2 regions of the Bradyrhizobium sp. SMVTL-02 genome follow, and region 1 is predicted to be linked to the other one. Evidence: predicted binding sites of a transcription regulator. Region 1 holds the regulator's gene; the other holds the start of a gene.
The links. The regulator HrcA, encoded in region 1, represses chaperone genes, less so after heat shock. The targets are predictions, from matches to a motif close to GTTAGCACTCNCNNNNNGNGAGTGCTAAC.
Positions count from the first base shown of each region.

Region 2: the regulator HrcA is predicted to act here: its motif matches at 6,024-6,052, upstream of ACNJYB_RS35125 (co-chaperone GroES).

Region 1 covers NZ_CP182469.1:313,865-325,288, forward strand. Annotated here, with positions in the region: gene cpaB (Flp pilus assembly protein CpaB) at 1-468, opposite strand, end outside; gene gshB (glutathione synthase) at 827-1,771, opposite strand; gene ACNJYB_RS01465 (YraN family protein) at 1,782-2,183, opposite strand; gene rsmI (16S rRNA (cytidine(1402)-2'-O)-methyltransferase) at 2,170-3,120, opposite strand; gene ACNJYB_RS01475 (penicillin-binding protein activator) at 3,461-4,696, shown strand; gene hemW (radical SAM family heme chaperone HemW) at 4,758-5,942, opposite strand; gene rdgB (RdgB/HAM1 family non-canonical purine NTP pyrophosphatase) at 5,959-6,594, opposite strand; gene rph (ribonuclease PH) at 6,606-7,319, opposite strand; gene hrcA (heat-inducible transcriptional repressor HrcA) at 7,502-8,590, shown strand; gene grpE (nucleotide exchange factor GrpE) at 8,687-9,304, shown strand; gene pncA (bifunctional nicotinamidase/pyrazinamidase) at 9,436-10,158, opposite strand; gene ACNJYB_RS01510 (hypothetical protein) at 10,243-11,184, opposite strand.
Region 2 covers NZ_CP182469.1:7,319,889-7,331,312, forward strand. Annotated here, with positions in the region: gene ACNJYB_RS35095 (glycosyltransferase family 2 protein) at 92-1,198, shown strand; gene ACNJYB_RS35100 (ChbG/HpnK family deacetylase) at 1,195-2,040, shown strand; gene ACNJYB_RS35105 (DUF2076 domain-containing protein) at 2,176-2,988, shown strand; gene ACNJYB_RS35110 (L,D-transpeptidase family protein) at 3,228-4,043, opposite strand; gene ACNJYB_RS35115 (protein phosphatase CheZ) at 4,360-5,145, shown strand; gene ACNJYB_RS35120 (hypothetical protein) at 5,310-5,828, opposite strand; gene ACNJYB_RS35125 (co-chaperone GroES) at 6,144-6,440, shown strand; gene groL (chaperonin GroEL) at 6,558-8,189, shown strand; gene ACNJYB_RS35135 (hypothetical protein) at 8,333-9,544, shown strand; gene ACNJYB_RS35140 (META domain-containing protein) at 9,761-10,159, opposite strand; gene ACNJYB_RS35145 (L-lactate permease) at 10,292-11,424, opposite strand, start outside.

The DNA.
Region 1 (11,424 bases):
GCGCGTCAGCACGACATCGACGCGGTCGTTCGGCAGGATGAAGCCGCCGGCGGCGGTCTCGGCGGAAATCTCGGTGGAGACCGCCCGCATGCCCGAGGGCAGGATCGCGGCCATGAAGCCGGAGCCTTCGGCCCTCACCAGCTTCTGCTCGCGGATCGGCTCGCCCTGCATCAGCGGGACGCGTGCGATCGCGCCGGCGATCTGCATCTGGGCGTCGGGCCTGGCGTCGCGGCGGATGAAGGCGCTGCTCGCGGTCGCCGCCGGCCAGGTCTGCCATTGCAGGTCGTCGGGCTTTACGGCCTGACCGAGCTGGATGTCGTTCTTCGCGATCAGAACCTCGACCGTCGGCAGCTTCTCGGCGACGGGAGCGACGGGTGCGGGTGCATTCTGATACCCGCTCGCCAGATACGCAGCGACGCCGCCGGCGCCGAGCGCGATGACGAGAACGACAATGCGTGCGGTGTTCATACGCTTTTACTCTTACGCGGGTCACTCGAACCGCACCTGGCGGGTTCCCCTGCTTCGATGAGTAGGGAGTAAAAGTATAAGGGTTGTTGCGAGGCCGAATGCGCCGGCCGGTCACGATGCTGGTTTTCGGCAGATGGTGAACGTGGCGTTATTCAGTCGGCCAGCGGCCCCGTAGAATCACGCATCCCGGCGCGCCCGTTCCCGGGATGCGCGAGGCGTCATGGTGAACGGGCGGTTAGTGGCTCGCTTGAGCCGAATGCACACGGTCGTGAGATGGAAGCATTTGCGCCACATCATCAGTGTCGTCGCGGCGAAGGTCGGCCTTCGCCCCGACGACGATGAGGAGAATGGCGCGCCCCTACTTCTTCCGCTTCTGCTCGATCACGTCCCAGATCTTCGCCGCCACGTCGGGGCCGCCGAGCCGTGAGATGGCGCGGATACCGGTCGGCGAGGTCACGTTGATCTCGGTGAGGTTGCCGTTGATGACGTCGATGCCGACGAACAGGAGTCCGCGCTCGCGCAGCGCGGGTCCGACGGTGGCGCAGATCTCGCGCTCGCGCGCCGTGAGCTCGGTCTCCTGCGCGGCGCCCCCGCGCACCATGTTGGAGCGGAGGTCGTCGGCGGCCGGCAAGCGGTTCACCGCGCCGGCGAACTCGCCGTTGACGAGGATGATGCGCTTGTCGCCGTGCTTCACCTCGGGAATGAACTGCTGGATCACCCAGGGCTCCTTGAACGTCACCGAGAACATGTCGAACAGCGAGCCGAAATTCATGTCCTGCGGCATCACGCGGAAAACCGCCGCGCCGCCGTGCCCGTGCAGCGGCTTCATCACCACGGCGCCGTGCCTGTCGCGGAACGCGTTGATTTCGTCGAGGTCGCGCGAGATCAGCGTCGGCGGCATCAGCTGCGGAAAGTTCATCACGAACAGTTTTTCGGGCGCGTTGCGAACCGAGGCCGGGTCGTTGACCACCAGCGTCTTCGGATGGATGCGCTCCAGGAAGTGCGTCGAGGTGATGTAGGCGAGGTCGAACGGCGGATCCTGGCGCAGCAGCACCACGTCGAAGCCGCTCAGCGCCTCGCGCTTGGGCTCACCGAGGGTGAAATGGTCGCCGGGCTCGTCGCGCACGGTCAGGAGCTGCACCGGCGCGACGAGCTCTTCGCCGACCATCGAAAGCTTGTCGGGCGTGTAATAGGACAGGCCATGGCCGCGCTTCTGCGCCTCCAGGAGCAGCGCGAAGGTGGAATCGCCCTTGATGTTGATGCGGGCGATTGGGTCCATCTGGACGGCGACGTTCAGTTTCATGGTCTGCCTTTCAGGTCGAGGCGTCGAATGCCGCCAACACATGGCGCGGAAGTGAGCGCGGTGCAATCAGCATGGCGTCGAATCGCAATTCGAATTCGGCATGCTCGGGATGCGCCACGAGCCAGCCTTGGGCGGCGTCGATGATGCGTTGCTGCTGCCGCCGCGTCACGGCATAGGCTGCATCGTCCAGGCTGGCGCGCGCCTTGACCTCGACGAAGGCGATGAGGTTGCGGCGACGCGCGACGAGGTCGATCTCGCCGTGCGGCGTGCGGTAGCGTTTTGCCAGGATGCGGTAGCCCTTGGCCATGAGATAGGCGGCGGCGCGGCTTTCCGCGGAGATGCCGGTGCGGAACGCGGCGACGCGCTCGGGCGAGACGACCTTCGGTTCCGCAGGCATCTCACTCTTCGCCATCGCCGCCTCGCAGATCCTTTGCGAGCTCGAGCGCGCGGGCATAGACTTCGCGGCGCGGCCGGCCCGAGAGCGCGACTGCGTGCGCAACGGCGTCCTTGACGCTGTGCGCGGCGAGCTGCTCGCGCAGCAGATCATCGAGCGCATCGGACGTCAGCAGCTCGGCGCCGGCCGCGGGTGGAGCGATGACCAGCACGAATTCGCCGCGCGTCTCCAGCGTATCGGCCTCGCGCGCAAGCGCGTGCAGCGTCGCGCGCGAAATCTCCTCGTGCAGTTTTGTCAGCTCACGGCAGATCGCCGCCTCGCGCGTCCCCATGATCTCGGCGAGCTCGGCGAGCGTGTCCTGGACGCGGTTGCCGGATTCGAACATCACCAGCGTCGCATCGATGCGCGCGAGCTCGGTGAGGCGGCTGCGCCGCGCGGCGGATTTCGCCGGCAAGAAACCCTCGAAGAAGAAGCGGTCGGTCGGCAGGGCCGCGACCGACAGCGCGGCCAGCACCGAGGACGGGCCGGGCAGCGCATACACGGCATGACCGGCGGCGCAGACCTCGCGCACCAGCTTGAAGCCGGGATCGGAGATCAGCGGCGTGCCGGCATCCGATACCAGCGCGACCGAACCGCCCTGCGCCAGCGCCTCCAGGATCTTCGGCCGCGCGGCTTCGGCGTTGTGCTCGTGATATTGCCTGAGCGTTGCCGCGATGTCGTAGCGCTCGGTCAGGCGGCGGGTGATGCGGGTGTCCTCGCAGGCGATGACGTCGACGCCGGCGAGCGTCTGCAGCGCGCGCAAGGTGATATCGCCGAGATTGCCGATGGGGGTCGCGACCAGATGGAGGCCCGCCGCGGCCTTTGGGGCCGGGAGCCGATGGGCATCGATGGAGAAGCCGCGCGGGGGGGCGTCTGGGCGTTCAGGCGTATTTATCGGGGCCGGCTTTGCGCGCATAATGGAGCCAACTTAGGCACGATCCGAAGGGCTGGGAACTGCTCTTCGAAAAGATCGTGCCGAGGTGAGGGGCGATAAACGGACGGGAATGTGATTGACCCAAGGTCACGTTGCGAGGGAGTGAGGGCCCTCGTGCCATATTCGCGACGGAAACGCCGCCTTGATGCTACGCGACGAACGGCGAAGAGCTGGCCAGGACGGGAAGACGGCCGCGTTAAGCGGTCATTATCCTTTTGTTTTGGTTAACTATTTACCGACACTATGCCTGAATCCGCGGCTTGTGTCGCGGCAAGGAATGTTGTGAACCGGCTGGCGAGAGCCGGCCGGAAGAGAAGCTGTCATGCTGGGCCCGCGTCATCCAAAATCTCCCGTTCCGGACCCCCTGTCATTGGGTGCGACCCGGCGGAGCGCGCTCGGCCTGTTGCTGGGCGCGCCGCTGTTGTCGGCGTGCGCCGGCGTGCAGCAGAGCCTCAGCCAGTTCTCCAACCCGTTCTCCAGCTCCTCCGCGCCGCCGGCCCAGCCGGCAGGTCCGCCCCAGCAGGGGACGACCGCGGGCAGCGGTGGGGTCAAGGTCGCGGTGATCCTGCCGCTCTCGGCCGCGGGCAATGCCGGCCTTGCCGCGCAGTCCATGCGCAACGCCGCCGAGATGGCGCTGGCCGAGTTCCAGAACCCGAACATCCAGCTCCTGATCAAGGACGACGCTGGCAGCCCGCAGGGCGCGCAAGCCGGCGCGCAGCAGGCGGTGGAGGAAGGCGCCGAGATCATCCTGGGGCCGCTGTTCGCGCAATCTGTGCCGGCGGTGGCGCAGGTCGCGCGCACGCGCAACATCCCGGTGATCGCCTTCTCGACCGACTCCAGCATCGCCGGCCGCGGCGTCTACCTGCTCTCGTTCCTGCCGGAGTCCGACGTCAACCGCATCGTCGAATATTCGGCGAGCATCGGAAAGCGCTCCTTTGCCGTGCTGCTGCCCGATAACGCCTATGGCAATGTCGTCGAGGCCGCGGTGAAGGCGGCGGTGCCGCGGCGCGGCGGCCGCATCGTCGCGTTCGAGAAATACGGCGCCGATCGCGCCACGCCCGCGCGTGGCGTGGCGCAGCAGCTCGGCAGCGCCGATGCGTTGTTCATTGCGGACGACGGCGATGCCGTGGTTTCGGTAGCCGATGCGATGACCGCGGCGGGGGCGAACTTGCGCAACATCCAGCTGCTCGGCACCGGCCTGTGGGACAATCCGCGCGTCTATGCGAACTCGGCGCTGCAGGGCGGCCTCTATGCCGCGCCCGATCCGGCCGGTTTTCGCGCGTTCTCGGGCCGCTACCGCACGAAGTACGGCGCCGAGCCGATCCGCACCGCGACGCTCGCCTATGACGCGGTCGCACTCGTTGCCGCGCTGGCGCGCACGCAAGGTGGCCAGCGCTTCTCCTCCGATGTCCTCACCAATCCTTCCGGCTTCGCCGGCATCGACGGCCTGTTCCGCTTCCGCCCCGACGGCACCAACGAGCGCGGCCTTGCCGTGATGAAGGTGACGTCCGGCGGCGGCGTTGCGGTGGCGGGCTCGCCGAAGAGTTTTGGGGCGTAGTTCTCACCGCGGATGCCGCTGCGCTCCCTCGCCCCGCTTGCGGGGAGATGCGAAGATCTCGCTACGCTGCGAGATCCGCGACCACGGCATCCAGCACCGGGAATCCGCTGTTCGTCACGCGCAGCCGTCCCGTCGCATCGACCGTGATCGCGCCTTCCTCGCGCAGCAACGCGATGCGCCTGGGGTCGAGCGGTCGGCCTGACAGCGCCTTGTAGCGCTCGGGGTCGATGCCTTCGGCGAGGCGCAATCCCATCAGCAAGAATTCGTCGGCGCGCTCCTCGCTGTTGAGGAGATCGTCGGTGACGACGCCGTCGCCGTTGGTCTCGACCCGCAGCAGCCAGGCCTCGGGGCGCTTCTCCGTGGCGGTGGCATGGCGCACGCCGTCGATGTCGAGACGGCCGTGTGCGCCGGGACCGATGCCGGCATATTCCTCGCCGCGCCAGTAGACCAGATTGTGCCGGCACTCGGCGCCGCGCCGCGCGTGGTTGGAGATCTCGTAGGCGGGTAGCCCAAGCTTGTCGCAGGTCTCCTGCGTGACGTCGTAGAGCGCGCGTGCGACCGCTTCGTCCGGCGTCTTCAATTTGCCGGCCTGGTGCAGGCCGAAGAACGGCGTGCCTTCCTCGATCGTCAATTGATAGAGCGACAGATGCTCGGCCGCTTCATCGATGGCGTGCCTGAGCTCGTCGGCCCACATCTCCGGCGTCTGGTCGGGGCGGGCGTAGATCAGGTCGAACGAATAGCGGTCGAACGAGCGGCGCGCGATGGCGACGGCATCGAGCGCCTCGCGCGCGCTGTGCATGCGGCCGAGCGCCTTGAGCGAGGCATCGTCGAGTGCCTGCACGCCGAGCGAGACGCGGTTGACGCCGGCTGAACGATAGCCGGCAAAGCGCGTGGCTTCGACGCTGGTCGGGTTCGCTTCCAGCGTCACCTCGACGTCGCCGGCGACGGTCCAGTGCTTGCCGATCGCATCGAGCACCGCGCCGACTGTTGAAGGCTGCATCAGCGAGGGCGTGCCGCCGCCCAGAAAGATCGAGGTCACTTCACGTCCGGGCGCGCGCTCGGCCGTGGTTGCGATCTCGCGCGCGAAGGCCGACGCAAACCGCGCTTCGTCGATCGCGGCGTGGCGGACATGGCTGTTGAAGTCGCAATAGGGGCACTTCGACAGGCAGAACGGCCAGTGCACGTAGACGCCGAAGGCTTCCGATTCCTGTCTTGACGCGTTTTCCCGGCGCGAACCGGCATCCACTTCGCTCGACAACGCTCTAGCGCGGCTCAAGGCAGATCTCCGCCAGTTTCACGAAGGCGCGGGCGCGATGCGACAGGCCGAGGCCGAGCGGCGGCAGGCCGTGCTTCTCGATGCTTTCCATCTCGCCGAAGGTGCGGCTGTGGCCATCGGGCAGGAACATCGGATCGTAGCCGAAGCCGGCAGTGCCGCGCGGCGGCCACACCAGCGTGCCGTCGACCCGGGCCTCGACCTCCTCGAGATGATCGTCCGGCCACGCCACGCAGAGCGCGGAGACGAAATGCGCCGTTCGGCGGTCGGGCGTGGTCGCGCCGCGTTCCTGCAACAGCCGCTCGATCTGGGCCATCGCCGCGTTGAAATCCTTGGTCGGGCCGGCCCAGCGCGCGCTGTAGATGCCGGGCGCGCCGTCGAGCGCGTCGACGACGATACCGGAATCATCGGCGAACGCGGGAAGCTTCGTCGCCTTCGCCGCCGCGATCGCCTTGATCGCGGCGTTACTGCCGAAGTCGTTGCCGGTTTCCGCGGGCTCGTCCAGGCCGAGCTCACCGGCCGACACCGCCTCGATCCCGTACGGCGCAAGCAACTCCTCCATCTCGGCGAGCTTGCCGGGATTGTGGGTGGCGATGACGAGCTTTCCGGTGATTCGGCGGTGCATGGGCCTATTGACTACGCGACAGCCAGTTTCTGCAAGTCCACGAGACGCGCGACGCCCTTGCGCGCCAGCGCCATCAACGCCAGGAACTCGGTTTCCGTGAACGGCTCGCGTTCCGCGGTGCCCTGCACCTCGATGATGCGGCCGTCGCCGGTCATGACGAAATTGGCGTCGGTCTCGGCCTCGGAATCCTCGGCATAATCGAGGTCGAGCACCGGCGTGCCGTTGTAGATGCCGCAGGAGATCGCGGCGACGTTGTCGCGCAGCACGTTGGCCTTGATCATGTTGCGCGCCTTCATCCAGTTGATGCAATCGGCGAGTGCGACCCAGGCGCCGGTGATCGAGGCCGTGCGGGTGCCGCCGTCGGCCTGGAGCACGTCGCAATCGACCGTGATCTGGCGCTCGCCGAGCGCTTCGAGATCGACGATGGTGCGAAGCGAGCGGCCGATCAGGCGCTGGATCTCGACGGTGCGGCCGCTCTGCTTGCCGGCCGAGGCCTCGCGGCGGGTGCGCTCGGAGGTCGCGCGCGGCAGCATGCCGTATTCGGCGGTGACCCAGCCGCGGCCCTGGCCCTTCAGCCACGGCGGCAGGCGGTCTTCCAGCGTGGCGGTGACCAGCACATGGGTGTCGCCGAATTTCACCAGGCACGAGCCTTCCGCATATTTGACCACGCCGCGCTCCAGCGTCACGGGGCGCAATTCGTCGGGCGCACGGCGGCTTGGCCGCATGGGAAATCCTCCAAAACTTTCGGAAAAGGGCTGTTCGCGGTGCTTGTAGGTGGGGTCAGGGTGAGCGGCAAGGGGGAAGATCAGCGCTTAATCGCCCCCGGTTTTCCACCCCGCAAACGCCACGCTTGTCAGAACCGTCCCGGATGGACAAATTATGAGCATCTGAGAGGAGTTAACCGTCTGTGGCCCATCACGATCCGATCCATCTGATCGCGCCGCGCGCAGGCCTCGCCCAGCTCAACGAGCGTTCCCGCGACATCTTTCGTCAAATTGTCGAAAGCTATCTCGCAACCGGCGAGCCGGTCGGCTCGCGCAACATTTCCCGCCTGATCGCCACGCCGCTGTCGCCGGCCTCGGTCCGTAACGTCATGGCGGACCTGGAACAGCTCGGCCTGATCTATGCCCCGCACACCTCGGCGGGCCGGCTGCCGACGGAACTCGGGCTGCGCTTCTTCGTCGACGCCCTGATGCAGGTCGGCGATCTCACCGAGGCCGAACGGCAGTCGATCCAGAGCCAGCTTGCCACGGTCGGCCAGGCCCAGTCGGTCGAGGCGGCACTGGACCAGGCGCTGACGCGGCTGTCGGGCCTGACCCGTGCGGCAGCGGTGGTGCTGACCCCGAAATCCAATGCGCGGCTCAAGCACATCGAATTCGTCCGGCTGGAACCGGAAAAGGCGCTGGTGATCCTGGTCGGCGAGGACGGCCAGGTCGAAAACCGCGTGCTGACGCTGCCGCCCGGAGTTCCATCGTCCGCGATCACCGAAGCCGGCAATTTCCTCAATGCGCGGATTCGCGGGCGGACCCTGGCCGAGGCGCGGCTCGAGCTCGAAACCGCGCTCGGGCAAGCCCGCGCCGAGCTCGATCAATTGACGCAGAAAGTGATCTCGGCCGGCATCGCCAGCTGGTCCGGCGGCGAGAACGAGGACCGCCAGCTGATCGTCCGCGGCCACGCCAATCTGCTGGAAGATCTGCACGCGCTGGAGGATCTGGAGCGCGTGCGCCTGCTGTTCGACGATCTCGAGACCAAGCGCGGCGTCATCGACCTCTTGGGCCGGGCCGAGACCGCGGAGGGCGTGCGCATCTTCATCGGTTCCGAGAACAAGCTGTTTTCCTTGTCCGGCTCCTCCACGATCATCTCGCCCTATCGGGATGCCGCCGGCCACATCGTCGGTGTTTTGGGCGTGATCGGGCCGACGCGGCTGAATTACGCCCGCGTGATCCCGACCGTCGACTACGCCGCCCGCATCGTCAGCCGCCTCCTGGGGGGCTGACCGGCGTTTGCGCCGATCACGGGCGCTTGATTTTCGGACGCTTAGGCACGATATCCGGGCCAACAATCCCTGGAAACGAGTTCGAGATCAGAGCCGATGACCGAGCAAGACCGGCAACCCGAAGACACGACTGCAGCGACCGGCGAGCCCGTGGTGTCAAAACCCTACATCATGCCCGACGATCCCGAGCCCGGCTCGGTGGAGACATTGCAGAAGGAAGCAGCCGAGGCGCGCGATCGCATGCTGCGGACGCTGGCCGAGATGGAGAATTTGCGCAAGCGCACCACGAAGGAGGTCGCTGACGCCCGTCTTTATGGCATCACCGGCTTTGCCCGCGACGTGCTCGACATCGCCGACAATCTCCAGCGCGCGCTCGATGCCGTTCCGGCCGAAGCGCGTGCTGCGGCCGATCCCGGGCTGACCTCGCTGATCGAGGGCGTCGAGCTCACCGAGCGCTCGCTGCTCAACGCGCTGGAAAAGCACGGCGTGAAGAAGTTCGATCCCTTGGGCCAGAAATTCGACCCGAACTTCCAGCAGGCGATGTTCGAAGTGCCCGATGCGTCGGTGCCGTCGGGCACCGTCGTGCAGGTCGTGCAGGCCGGCTACACCATCGGCGAGCGCGTGCTGCGCCCGGCGCTGGTCGGTGTCGCCAAGGGCGGCGCGAAGCCTGCGCCCGCGGCGAACAACAACGAGTCGAGCGGCGCGACGAACTGAGTCTTAGAACCCTCCCTCGTGGTGAGGAGCCGCGCCCTTGCGCGGCGCCTCGAACCATGAAGGGCAAGATGTTACGGCGGGGCCCTTCATCCTTCGAGGCGCGCGCGAAGGAGCGCGCTCCTCAGCGCCGCCTACGCACTCACCGCGATATCCGCGGACTGAATCCGCTTCACGCCGGCCTTGGCCATGTCGGCCCAGGCCTTTGCCAGCGAGCCCTGGGTGTCGATGCCGCGGCAGGCGTCTTCCACCACATAGACCTCGAAGCCCGCCTTGCGTGCGTCCAGCGCGGTCCAGGCGACGCAGAAATCCGTCGCAAGGCCAGCGACGAACACGCGCTTGATCTTGCGGCCCTTCAGGTAGCCGGCGAGGCCCGTCGAGGTCTTGCCGTCGGCTTCGAGGAACGCTGAATAGCTGTCGACGTCCTTGTGAAACCCCTTGCGGATGATGAGCTCGGCATGCGGGATCGACAGGTCCTTCGACAGCGCGGCGCCATCGGTGCCCTGCACGCAATGATCCGGCCACAGCACCTGCTTGCCGTAGGGCAGGTCGATGGTCTCGAACGGCTTCTTGCCGGAATGCACCGACGCAAACGACACGTGGCCGGGCGTGTGCCAGTCCTGCGTCATCACCACGTTCGCAAACGCTTTGGCCATCTTGTTGATGACGGGCACCACCTGTTCGCCTTCCTTCACCGCAAGGCTGCCGCCGGGCAGGAAACAGTTTTGCACGTCGATCACGAGCAGCGCGGACGCATCGTCCGGCTTGATCGATGCCGCTGCAAACGGCGCGGTTGGCGCGAGGGTCGCCAGCGCCGTCGTTCCAAGCATTGCCAAGATTTGTCGCCGATCCAGCATCATTCGTCTCCCGCCGGGATGATCCAACCGGGGAAGTATACGAACAGAAGCCCGAAAATGCAGCCGGGTTTGGTGAGGCTTGGGCTACCCCTTCGGCTGGATCCCGTCGCGCACGGCGCGGAAGCGGGTGAAGGCGGCTTGCCACTGGTCGCGCGGGGCGCTGGCGATGATGCGCAGCGAGGCGCCGCCGCTCGAGAAGCGGATCCACTGCACCACGGTCACCGGCGTCTTGTCCTTGCCGCTGACGCCGTCAATCCGGGTCTCGAAGCCCTGCTGGCCGTTGATGCGGATCGGCTCCGACATGGTGACGCGGGATTCGCGCACGCCGGGGATCTGGAGCGCGGCCTCCTGGGCGAAGCGGGCGCGATCGTCGGCGGCTTGCGGGGTCGCGCCGATCAGGCCGAGGATCATGAACGGCTTCGACTCATAGCCTGCGCTCTCGTTGCCGTCGGCGAGGATGATGCTGGAGCCCGGCGCCAGCGTGCGGATGTCCTTGAAGTCGGCGAGATCGGTGATCTTGAACGGTATCAAGGCGATCTGCTCCTCGGTCGAGACCTGCTTGCGGGTGGTGGCGCTCGCGAACATCTGCCGAACCGCCTCGTCGGTGTAGATCTTGGTCGCATTCTCCGGGATCTGCACCGCGACATAGCCGGAGAAGCCGGCGCCCGGCACGATCATCGAATAGCGTTTCACCGGGGTCTCCCCGGCCTTGCCGCTCTCGGTGGTGAAATAGGCAAGGCCTGCGGGCGTCTCGATCTTGTCCTGCTTGACGCCGCCAGCGCCGGCCGGATTGGAATTGAAGGCGCTCACGACCTCGCCATAGGCCGCCGGCGGCAGCTCGGTGATCAGCACCTTGACGCTGCCGTCCTCGCTCTCGAAGCCCGGAAAGGTTTTTGCCGTGCCGAGGCCGACCAGCGGCACCATGCCGAGGCGCAGGCCCGGCGGGAAAACGGCGTCGGCAGCCATGGCCGGAAGCGCGGAGGCAACGAGGAGGGTGAGCGCGGCGAGGGGGCGGATCAGCTTCATTGGGCACTCTGATTGGTTCACATTGAGGCCGTTCGATGGTCGGCGCCGGGCGCTTTGTCGCGCGAAGCAGCCCTTGGCGCGGCGGTCGGCCGGCCGACTTTTAGCGGGTTTGGCCTTGCCGTAACAGGGTGTGGCGGGTTGCCGGGGCGGGGTGGCGATCCGCCGGACCTGTTAATATCTCCTCACCCGCAAGGGCGGTCGAGCCCGGATATGATGTCCTAAAACCCAATGTTTTCACGG
Region 2 (11,424 bases), 1.4 Mb from region 1:
TTGCTGAGCAGCTCCGTTCAGCGTAGCGACAGCAAACCGCAGCTACCATATGCTGTTGAGATGACCTTGATCTCCTCTGGAACCCCAATCGATGACGCTGGGCTCTGACGTTTCCGGCATGACGACCACCGCAGGCACCGCCGCGGCGAAGGGACTGTCGATTGTCGTCCCCGTCTACAACGAGGCGGCCGGCCTCGCCGCCCTGCACCAGCGCATCTGCGAGCTCGCCAAGACCTTGCGCGAGCGCTATCGGCTCGCTTGCGAGGTCGTCTATGTCGACGACGGCAGCGCGGACGCGACACTTTCGATCGCACGTTCGTTGCCGGCTGACGCGATCAGCATCCAGGTGGTGTCGCTGTCGCGCAATTTCGGCAAGGAGGCGGCGCTGATGGCCGGCCTCGACCATGCCCGGCTCGGCGCCGTGATGTTCATGGACGGCGACGGCCAGCATCCGCCGGCCCTGGTCGAGCAGCTGGTGCGGCACTGGATCGATGACGGCTATGACGTCGTCTATACCGCCAAGGCGCATCGCGACAACGAGACGTTCCTGCGCCGCCTCGCCGTGCACGGCTTCTACGCGCTGATCAATTGGGGCGCGCGCCAGAAGATCCCCGAGGATGCCGGCGATTTCCGCCTGCTGTCGCCGCGCGCAGTCGCAGCGCTCAGGCAATTGCCGGAGCGCAACCGCTTCTTCAAGGGCCTCGCCAGCTGGATCGGCTTCCGCCAGATCCGCGTCGACTACGAGCCGGCACCGCGCGCACATGGCGTTACCACCTTCAACGCCGCGCGACTGCTTGGCCTTTCAATCGAGGGCCTGACCTCGTTCTCGGTGGCGCCGTTGCGCTTCGCCAGCCTGCTCGGCGTGGTGCTCGCCGGCGGCGCCTTCCTGTTCGGCCTGTCGATCCTGTGGGAGGTATGGACAACCGGCAAGCAGGTGCCCGGCTATCCCTCGCTCGTGGTCGGCCTGATGACCATCGGCGGCGTGCAGCTCATCATGATCGGCATCGTCGGCGAATATATCGGCAAGATCCTCTCCGAGCTGAAGGCGCGGCCGATCTACTTCGTCGCCGAGCACAGCGAGAGGCATTTCGAGGCCGACAAGGCCCAGGATGCTTCAAGCCAGGACGCTTCAAGCCAGGACGGTTCGAGCCAGGACGGTTCGAGCCAGGACGCCTCGAGCAGGACGGCGGCCGAATGAGCAGCGCCGCGAGCCCGCGGCGAATCTGGCTCTGCGCCGACGATTACGGCATCAGCCCGGGCGTCAACCGCGCCATCCGTGACCTCATCGAACGCGGCCGCCTCAACGCCACTTCGGTGATGATGGTGGGAGCTGCGATCGAACGCAGCGAGGCCGAGGCGCTTCAGGCTACGGTGAAAGCGAGCCCGCGCTGCGCGATCGGATTGCATGTCACGCTGTCGGCGCCGTTTCGGCCGCTCACCATGCATTTCCGTCCCCTCGATGGCGATATGTTCCTGCCGTTTCCAAAGCTGCTGCGCGCCGGTCTTGCGCGGCGGCTCGACCGCGAATTCTTTCGCGCCGAGGTGAAGGCGCAGCTCGCCGCCTTCGTCGACGCCTTCGGCCGCACGCCTGATTTCGTCGACGGCCATCAGCATGTGCAGCTCTATCCGCAGGTGCGCGACGGCTTTGTCGATGCGGTTGTTGAGGCTGCGCCACAGGCCTGGGTGCGCCAGGGCGGCCGCAAGCTGCCACTGGCGCAGCGGCTGGCCTCGCCCAAAGCCATGGTGCTCGACATCCTCAGCGCGCAATTCCGCCGCCGCGCCGCCAGCGCCGGCCTCGCCTTCAATCCCGGCTTCGCCGGCGCCTATGATTTCACGCGCGCGGCCGATTTCGGCGAGCTGATGCGGCAGTTTCTGGAAGGCCTGCCGGACGGCGGCCTCGTGATGTGCCATCCCGGCTTCGTCGACGACATCCTCACCAGCCTCGATCCGATGACCGACGTCCGCGAGCGCGAGCACGCCTATCTGAAGAGCGATGCATTCGCCCGCCTGCTGGCGGACAGCAACGTGACACTGGCATGAAGTCGGCGAAAAGCCGGCCAGGGCAGCCAAGAGGCAGCTTGTCGCATACCGAAATTTAATCCGGCCGGCACTGTTGGGGCCACAATGGAACCCTACATCTTCTGCGCGCTTGGTTTTGCGCGAAGGAGACAGATCATGACCCCGCAGGAACGCCAGCTCGTCGACGACCTTTTCGACCGGCTTTCAAAGCTGGAAAATGCCCCGCGCGATCCCGACGCGATCGCCGCGATCTCCGACGGCCTGCGCAAGGCGCCCGGCGCGGTCTATGCGCTGGTGCAGACCGTGCTGCTGCAGGATGAAGCCCTCAAGCGCGCCAATGCCCGCATCCAGGAACTGGAAGCGGCCCATGCGCCGGAGCCGGCCCAGTCCGGCGGTTTCCTCGATACCATGCGCGACACGCTGTTCGGCTCGAGCCCGTCGCGCGGCTCGGTTCCGAACGTGCCGCCGCGTGAGGAGCGGCCGGTCTGGAACAGCGGCCAGGCGATGCAGCAGTCCCAGCCGGGCTACGGCCAGCCGCCTTATGGCCAGGCTTACGGACAAGGTCCGGGACAGGGTTATGGCGCCCCGCCGGTCGGCGGTGGCGGCGGCTCGTTCCTCGGCACGGCGGCGGCAGCCGCGGCCGGCGTGGTCGGCGGATCGCTGCTGCTCTCGAGCATCCGCGGCATGATGGGCGGCCCGCACCAGCAGGCCTTCGGCGACACCAACGCGCTCGGCGACCGCAGTCCGTGGGGCGGCAGCGATCAGTCGGGCGGCTCGCTCGCGCGCGATGCCGGCCTGAACGACATCGGCTCCAACCGCAGCGACGACTCGCGCCAGGGCTTCTTCGACCAGGCGTCGAACGACCGCGACAACAACGACCAGAACTACGACGACGATCACGACGACAGCATGGACATGGCCGACGACAGCGATTTCGGCAATGACGACGGCGGCAGCGATTACGCGTAACTGCTCGATAGCATGACAAACAACAACGGCCGTCCGGGAGGCGGCCGTTTTTCATTTCCAACTCTTGCGCAGGCCTCTTCCCTTCTCCCCTTGTGGGAGAAGGTGGCGCGAAGCGCCGGATGAGGGGTATCTCTCCAATTGCAGGACTGCTCGTGAGGATGGAGACCCCTCACCCGTCTCGCCGCGGCGCGGCGATCCACCCTCTCCGCAAGGGGAGAGGGTGAGCAGCGAACGCTTGGCTACATTACCACGACCTTGGTGCCGACATTGACGCGGCCGTAGAGGTCGATGACGTCTTCGTTGCGCATGCGGATGCAGCCGGAGGAGACGTTGGTGCCGATGGTCCAGGGCTCGTTGGAGCCGTGGATGCGGTAGAGCGTGGAGCCGAGATACATCGCGCGGGCGCCGAGCGGATTTTCGGGGCCGCCTTCCATGTGCCGCGGCAGATCAGGCCGGCGCGCGAGCATCTCCGCGGGCGGGGTCCAGTCCGGCCATTCGCGCTTGGCGGTGATCGACTTCACGCCGGACCAGGTGAAGCCGGGACGCCCGACGCCGATGCCGTAGCGCATCGCCTTGCCGTTGCCCTCGACGAGATAGAGGAACTTGTTCGGCGTATCGACCACGATCGTGCCGGCGCTTTCATTGCCGCTATAGTCAACAACCTGTTTCTCGAATTTCGGATCGAACGGACGCTGCCGCGGGTCGATCGCCTCCTGCTGCAGTCCTGCACCTTGCTGATATCCACCCTGCATCTGCGGCTCGCTCATCGGCGGCAGCCGGCGCTGGTCGTAATAGCCCGGCTGCTGCTGATACACCGGCCGCTCGGGCGCATAGGCCGGACCGCGACCCGGACCATCGCCGAACAGGAATTCGATGAAGCCGCCGCCCATGTTCGAGTTGGAGGCGACGCGCACCGACGCCGGCGGCACGCGCGGCTGATAGAGCACCGCGGGCGGATCGTTCGGCACTGTGTTGTCGAAAGCGCTGGCGCCGCTGGTGCCGGCAATGAAGGTGCAAGCGCTGCCGAGCAGCGCGACAGACATTTTCTTGAACATCGACGTACTCTGTACTGTTTCGTCTAGATCACATGCGTCGTGCAGGTCTGGTGGCTGATCCACGCCCGCGACGTGGTCAATAAAAAGCAAAAGCCGTTTTGTTTGGTAAACGTATCAGCCGTTTCGATTCACCACGTCGCGAGCGGGCCTGCAATTTGGCGATCAGCGTTTATTTTCGATGAACGCCGCGCGACCCTCGTTAATCGCTTCTTTGCGCGCCGTCCCGCGCGGCCGCAACGACAGTTCCCGCTGTGAACTTCGTGTTAAATCGCTTCTGCGTACAAAGACGCGTGAGTGAGGTGGGGGGAGTATCCTGATGGCTGTTCACCGCAAGCGTTTTCGTGTCGAGGATATCGCCGGTGGCGAGATGCCCATTCTAGACGTAACTGAAGAGGCAACTCCGATGCACAGCGAGATCATGGCCGAGCTGCGCGCGATCCGCGCCCAGATGGCGAAGGGCATCACGGCCACCCCGCTGACCGGCAGCGCCGCGATGGCGGCGATCGACGCGTCGACCGCGCATGAGCTGTCCGAAGCGCGCACCATGCTCGAGACCTACCGGGCGCAGATCGAGCAATGCGAGAAGCTGAAGGTCGAGCTAGATCTCATCCACGACGCCATCGACCGCACCAAGCGCGAGATCGCGACCCTGCACGGCAAGAGCTTCGACGGCGGCGAGATGGCGAAGGTCAATGGCGAGCTGGGCGCGGTGGTCGGCGGCACCGAGCAGGCGACCCAGCAAATCCTCGAAGCGGCCGAGTCGATCGACCAGGCCGCCAGCGCGATGTCAAAGGTGGACTCGGCCGATCAGCAGAAGCGGCTCGCCGACGACATCCAGGAACGCGTCATCTCTATTTTCGAAGCCTGCAACTTCCAGGACCTGACCGGCCAGCGCATCAGCAAGGTCATGACCACGATGAAGTTCATCGAGCAGCACATCAATGCGATGATGGAGATCTGGGGCGGGGTCGACGCGATCAAGGCTCATGTGCCGGCGCCGGTCGACACGCGCAGCGAGGACGAGAAGCTCCTCAACGGCCCCAAGCTCGCCGGCGACGTCGGCCACGCCTCGCAGGACGACATCGACGCACTGTTCGACTGAGCGGACGCGGCATAGGAAAAAGCAAAACGCCGGCCCTGGGGACCGGCGTTTTTGTTTCTTGTCACTGCGAGGAGCGAAGCGAAACAATGCTGGCTGCCTCCGCGGAGACAGGCTGGATTGCTTCGCTGCGCTCGCAATGACGAGTGGTTAGGCCGGAACCCCGATCAGGCCCTCGGCGCGCAGCGGACGTAGACCATGTTGCCGTAGCGGGTGGCGGCGTCCTTGTCGATGAAGCGGGTGATCAGGACGCGGCCGTCGAAGGAGACGATCTCGCGGTCCTGCTCGCCGGGCGTCGGGCCGGCGGGTCCGATATAGTTCTTGCCGCTGGGCGAGCCCTTCAGGCGCAGCTCCTGCGGCGTCGCCTGGTCGGCCAGATGCATGATCACGCCGCCGGAGGAACCGGCGGTGATCACGTAAGGGTTCTTGCACTGGGCCCTCGCCGCGGCCTCGGTGCGGGCGCGGTCGGCCGGGTTCTGGAACGAGGCAAGGCCCCAGCGGCCTACGATCTCGTCGGGGCGGATGGTCGCCGGCATTTCCGGACCGGTGCCGGGCTCCGCCTCGGGTGGCGGCGACGACGAGAAGGACGGCAGGCTCGTGCCGCCGCCGCAGGCGCCGAGCAGCAGCGCCAGGCAAGAGGCAGCCGCCAGGTTGGCGACCGTGCGCGCGTGAGCTGAACTGATCATGGCATTCCCCCGAACAAGACCATGGCCGCACCCCTCCCGCAGCCAAGCGTAAAACCGCTGCCGGAGCAATGACGTCCTTTGACACGCCGGCGCCCCGAACAAGTTTCCAATGCCACCATCCTATATCCGCCTCACCAATCGCTTAACCAGCTTTGCTTGACAGGATCGCAGCCAAGCCATATTCCCGGACGCACTATTAGCACTCGGAAAGCCCGATTGCTAAGCGCGCCGTTCGATCCTCGGGACGAGGGGGGACGGAAGCGCCGCCCCACCCACTTCCACTACTTCCGAAGCGAGCCTCCAAAGGGAAACGTCATGGCTAAATCCAAATTTCGTCCGCTGCATGACCGTGTCGTGGTCAAACGTATCGACGCCGAGGAAAAGTCCAAGGGCGGCATTATCATTCCCGACACCGCCAAGGAAAAGCCGTCCCAGGGCGAGGTTGTCGCCGTCGGCCCGGGCGGCCGCGACGAGACCGGCAAGCTGATCCCGATCGACCTCAAGGTCGGCGACCGCGTGCTGTTCGGCAAGTGGTCGGGCACCGAGGTCAAGATCGACAACGAAGAGCTCCTGATCATGAAGGAGTCGGACATCATGGGCGTTCTGGCCTAAGGCCATCCGCCTGAACGGCCGCTGAATGTCATGCCCGGATCGAGCGATCCGGGCATCCATCATTCCGCCGCACAGCACCAAACAAGACACATCACGAAACACGAGGGATTGCAGACCATGGCTGCCAAAGACGTCAAGTTTTCCGGAGAGGCGCGCGAACGCATGCTGCGCGGCGTCGACATTCTCGCCAACGCCGTCAAGGTGACGCTCGGCCCGAAGGGCCGCAACGTCGTCATCGAGAAGTCGTTCGGCGCGCCCCGCATCACCAAGGACGGCGTCACCGTCGCCAAGGAGATCGAGCTCGAGGACAAGTTCGAGAACATGGGCGCCCAGATGGTGCGTGAGGTCGCCTCCAAGACCAACGACCTCGCCGGCGACGGCACCACCACGGCGACCGTGCTGGCCCAGGCCATCGTGCGCGAAGGCGCCAAGGCGGTTGCGGCCGGCATGAACCCGATGGACCTCAAGCGCGGCATCGACACCGCGGTTGCCGCGGTCATCAAGGACATCGAGAAACGCGCCAAGCCGGTCGCCGCATCCTCCGAGGTCGCCCAGGTCGGCACCATCTCGGCCAACGGCGATGCCGCCATCGGCAAGATGATCGCCCAGGCGATGCAGAAGGTGGGCAACGAGGGCGTCATCACCGTCGAGGAGAACAAGTCGCTCGACACCGAGGTCGACATCGTCGAGGGCATGAAGTTCGACCGCGGCTATCTCAGCCCCTACTTCGTCACCAACGCCGAGAAGATGACCGCAGAGCTCGAGGACGCCTACATCCTCCTGCACGAGAAGAAGCTGTCGGGCCTGCAGGCCATGCTGCCGGTGCTCGAAGCCGTGGTGCAGTCGGGCAAGCCGCTCGTCATCATCGCCGAGGACGTCGAGGGCGAGGCGCTGGCCACCCTGGTCGTCAACCGCCTGCGCGGCGGCCTCAAGGTGGCCGCCGTGAAGGCGCCGGGCTTCGGTGACCGCCGCAAGGCCATGCTCGAGGACATCGCGATCCTCACCGGCGGCCAGCTGATCTCCGAGGAGCTCGGCATCAAGCTCGAGAACGTCACGGTCAAGATGCTCGGCCGCGCCAAGAAGGTGGTGATCGACAAGGAGAACACCACGATCGTGAACGGCGCCGGCAAGAAGCCCGAGATCGAGGCCCGGGTCGGCCAGATCAAGGCGCAGATCGAGGAGACCACCTCGGACTACGACCGCGAGAAGCTGCAGGAGCGCCTCGCCAAGCTCGCCGGCGGCGTCGCGGTGATCCGCGTCGGCGGCGCCACCGAGATCGAGGTCAAGGAGAAGAAGGACCGCGTCGAGGACGCGCTCAACGCCACCCGCGCCGCGGTGCAGGAAGGCATCGTCCCCGGCGGCGGCGTCGCGCTGCTGCGCGCCAAGAAGGCCGTGGGCCGTCTGTCCAACGCCAATGACGACGTCCAGGCCGGCATCAACATCGTGCTGAAGGCGCTGGAAGCCCCGATCCGCCAGATCTCCGAGAACGCCGGCGTGGAAGGCTCGATCGTGGTCGGCAAGATCCTGGAGAACAAGTCCGAGACCTTCGGCTTCGACGCCCAGAACGAGGACTATGTCGATATGGTCGAGAAGGGCATCATCGACCCCGCCAAGGTGGTGCGCACCGCGCTGCAGGACGCCTCCTCCGTGGCCGGCCTGCTGGTGACCACCGAAGCCATGGTGGCCGAGCTGCCGAAGAAGGAAGCTCCGCCCGCGATGCCCGCCGGCGGCGGCATGGGCGGCTTCTGAGCCCTTCCTGATCTACCAGCACCAACGAAGGTCGCCTCCGGGCGGCCTTCTTTTTTGCCGACCCTGCCCCGCCGCTTTCCGATTCAACCGGCGGCCAAAACCCACTACGGTGGCGCGCCGATTCTCGATCAAGGATTTCCACGATGCGCGCGCTTCTGGTTTGCCTGACGGTTGTTTTGGCGGCTCTGCTGGCAATCGCGCCCGAAGTCGCCTCCGCCCAGATGAAACTGTCGCCCAAGGCCACGGCGCCGGGTGGAACCGAGACGCGCTATTTCACCTCAATCGACGGGCTGATGGACGGCAATGCCGACGTGATCCTGAAGGAGACGCGGCAGGGCAAGACGGTGACGGCGGCCGTGCTCGACGTCTGTTACCCGGTCGCGAAGAATTCCGAGCGCAAGGACCGCTTCGTCGTCAATCTCCAGGTCGCCGGCCAGACGCTGACCGGCACGACGCAGAGCCTTGGCGAGAAGTCGCCCGTCAGCGTCAAGCTGCTGCGCAAGCAGAGCGGCGACACGTTCGAATTCCGCGGCCAGATCAGCATCGGCCAGACGGTGACCGAGGTTACCTCGCCCGACAATTCCGATCTCAGCGAGAAGGAATTTCAGGACAACCAGACCTCCGACGACGGCATCGTGCCGCAGCCGAAGGATTTCACCGACGTCTCGCCGGAGGCGATCGCGGTGAAGGTCAAGCTGGATGCGGCGACCGAGTTCCTGAAGAGCCTGAAGGGCCAGGCGGTCGAGGTGACGCTGGCGAGCCTCAATGTCGGCTGCGACGCACTGCGCGCCGGCGAGCAGACCATCAACATGTCGGTCGACCCGGAGCGCGGGGCCGAGATGCTGGCAAAGTTCAAGGCGATGCCGGGCGTCACCGCGGCAGGCTGGACCGCGGGGATGACCGAGATGGACCGCACGATCCGTTTCCCCGCCGCCGACTGGCGCGACGGCGACAGGATCAATCGCGACAAGCTCGCGACCGCCGTTGCGGGCGTGCTGAGCAGGACGCTCGCGGCAAAGCCGGTGTCGCAAAGCTTCAACCCGGCGACCGGCAAGCTCAAGCTGGTGTTCAAGCGGCCGAACCAGGATCACCCGGCGCTCGAGCTCACCGACACGATCGAGGTCGCAGGGCTCGTCTCGCCCGACAAGCCTGGCACCACCGACAAGCTGATGCTCTGGATCGGCAGCCCCGCGACCACGACCAGCGACGAGAGCAGCGGCCCCAAGCTCAATCTCTCGGACGACGCCTCGGCCGAGGAGGAGGGCGATCTGCCCGACGACAACGGATCGCTCGAGGCGCTCACCAAGGAGCTGAAGGGCCAGCGCTGGGACGCCGACAAGTCGGTGTGGAAGTGACGAAGTGAGTCGCGCACCTCACTCTCAGTCATCGCCCGGCTTGCCGCCTTCGCTGAAGCTTCGGCGCCGAGCGCCTTTGTGCGCCTCGGCGTAGCCTTGGCGGAGCCGGACCGGGCGATCCCGTACTCCGAGACGCTGATGATACGCGGACAAGCCGCGGAGTGCTGGGTGCCCCGGTCAAGCCCGGTCAAGCCGGGGCACGACGACGAGCGTGCTTCAATTCCCGTTGACGCGAAAGCGCAGCGGCTTGGGGCCGATCAGGGTCAGTACGTCGCCCTGGCGCTTCCAGGTCTCGACGCTGCCGAGCGCTGCGACCAGCTCATCGTCCGCCTGGGCCTTGGCCTGCGGACAGGACCGGTCCTGGATCTGGCCCGGGACGAAGATCACGGTGTTGCCGGCGACCGAGAACTGGCCCTTGCCGCCCTTGCACCAGAGCTCGAGCACGACCTCGCCATTGTCGCCGATCTCGATGTTCGGAATCCGCTTCGAGCCTGCTTGCGGCAACGCCTCCAGCGTCATCTCGGTGCCGAACGGAAAACCGTCCTCGGCGCGCGCGAGCGTGGCCATCGCGAGCATTGCAACCGCCGCACACACGATCTGCTTGATCGAAACCATGAAACCTCTCGACCGACCTGATTTGCGGCACCTTCTATAAGACGATGGCGTCATTGAGAAGGTTCGCCGGGTACGGACGCAAAATCCCCGCGAGGGCGAACCTCGCGGGGATTGGCGTCGCAGCGCCGCCGGTTACTGCAGGACCAGCGTCGTGAACGGCCAGACATAGGCCTGCAACGTCACGAGCACACCGACGAGACATGCCAGCACGATCGAGTGCCAGAACACGAAGCGCAGGATGGTGCCCTCGTGGCCGTACCAGTTGGTCGCGGTGGAGGCGACCACGATCGACTGCGCGTCGATCATCTTGCCCATCACGCCACCGGAGGAGTTCGCCGCCGCCATCAGCACCGGCGACAGACCTAACTGCTGAGACGTGATCTTCTGGAGGTTGCCGAAGAGAATGTTCGACGACGTATCCGATCCGGTCAGCGCCACACCCAGCCAGCCAAGCAGCGTGCCGAAGAAGGGATAGAGCACGCCGGTTGCGGCGAAGGCGAGACCGAGCGTGGCGTCGACGCCGGAGAGCCGCGTCAAGGTGCCGATCGCGAGCATCGCCGAAATCGTGACCAGCGAGATCGCGCACAGGCGGATGGTGCGGCCGTATTCGGTCAGCAGCCGTCCGGGACCGACGCCCATCAGGAAGCCCGAGATGATCGCCGCAATCAGCATGCCCGTGCCGGTGAAGGACAGGTAGGTGAAGCTGAACACCGCGGCTTCCTTGGTCGGCGCCGGTGCAACCGGAGGCATCTTGTTGATCATCTGGTGCAGCTCGGGCACCGGATAGTTCCAGACGAAGATCGAGTTCGCCCAGGTCTTGAACGCACCATTGCCCCAGATCAGCATCACGATGCAGACGATGATCCACGGCAGCAGCGCACTCCACATCTCGCTCTGCGTCAGCGGCGTCTTGTCGAGCGGCTTTGCCGCCCCCATCGTGGCCGCCGATTCATCGTGGCCGCGCAGCGCCGGCGACAGCCAGAGCTGCCTCGGCTGCCAGACCTTCAGGAACAGGATCAGCGCGCCCATCGAGATCAGCGACGCACCGATGTCGACGATCCACGGATTAATGAAGTTCGAGATCACGAATTGCGGGATCGCAAACGACACGCCCGTGACGAGGATCGCCGGCCAGACGTCCTTCATGCCCTTCCAGCCCGCGAACGCCCACACCACCCAGAACGGGACGATCAGCGAGAAGAACGGCAACTGCCGGCCGACCATCGCGCCGAGGATGTAGGGATCGAGCCCGGTGACCGAGGCAA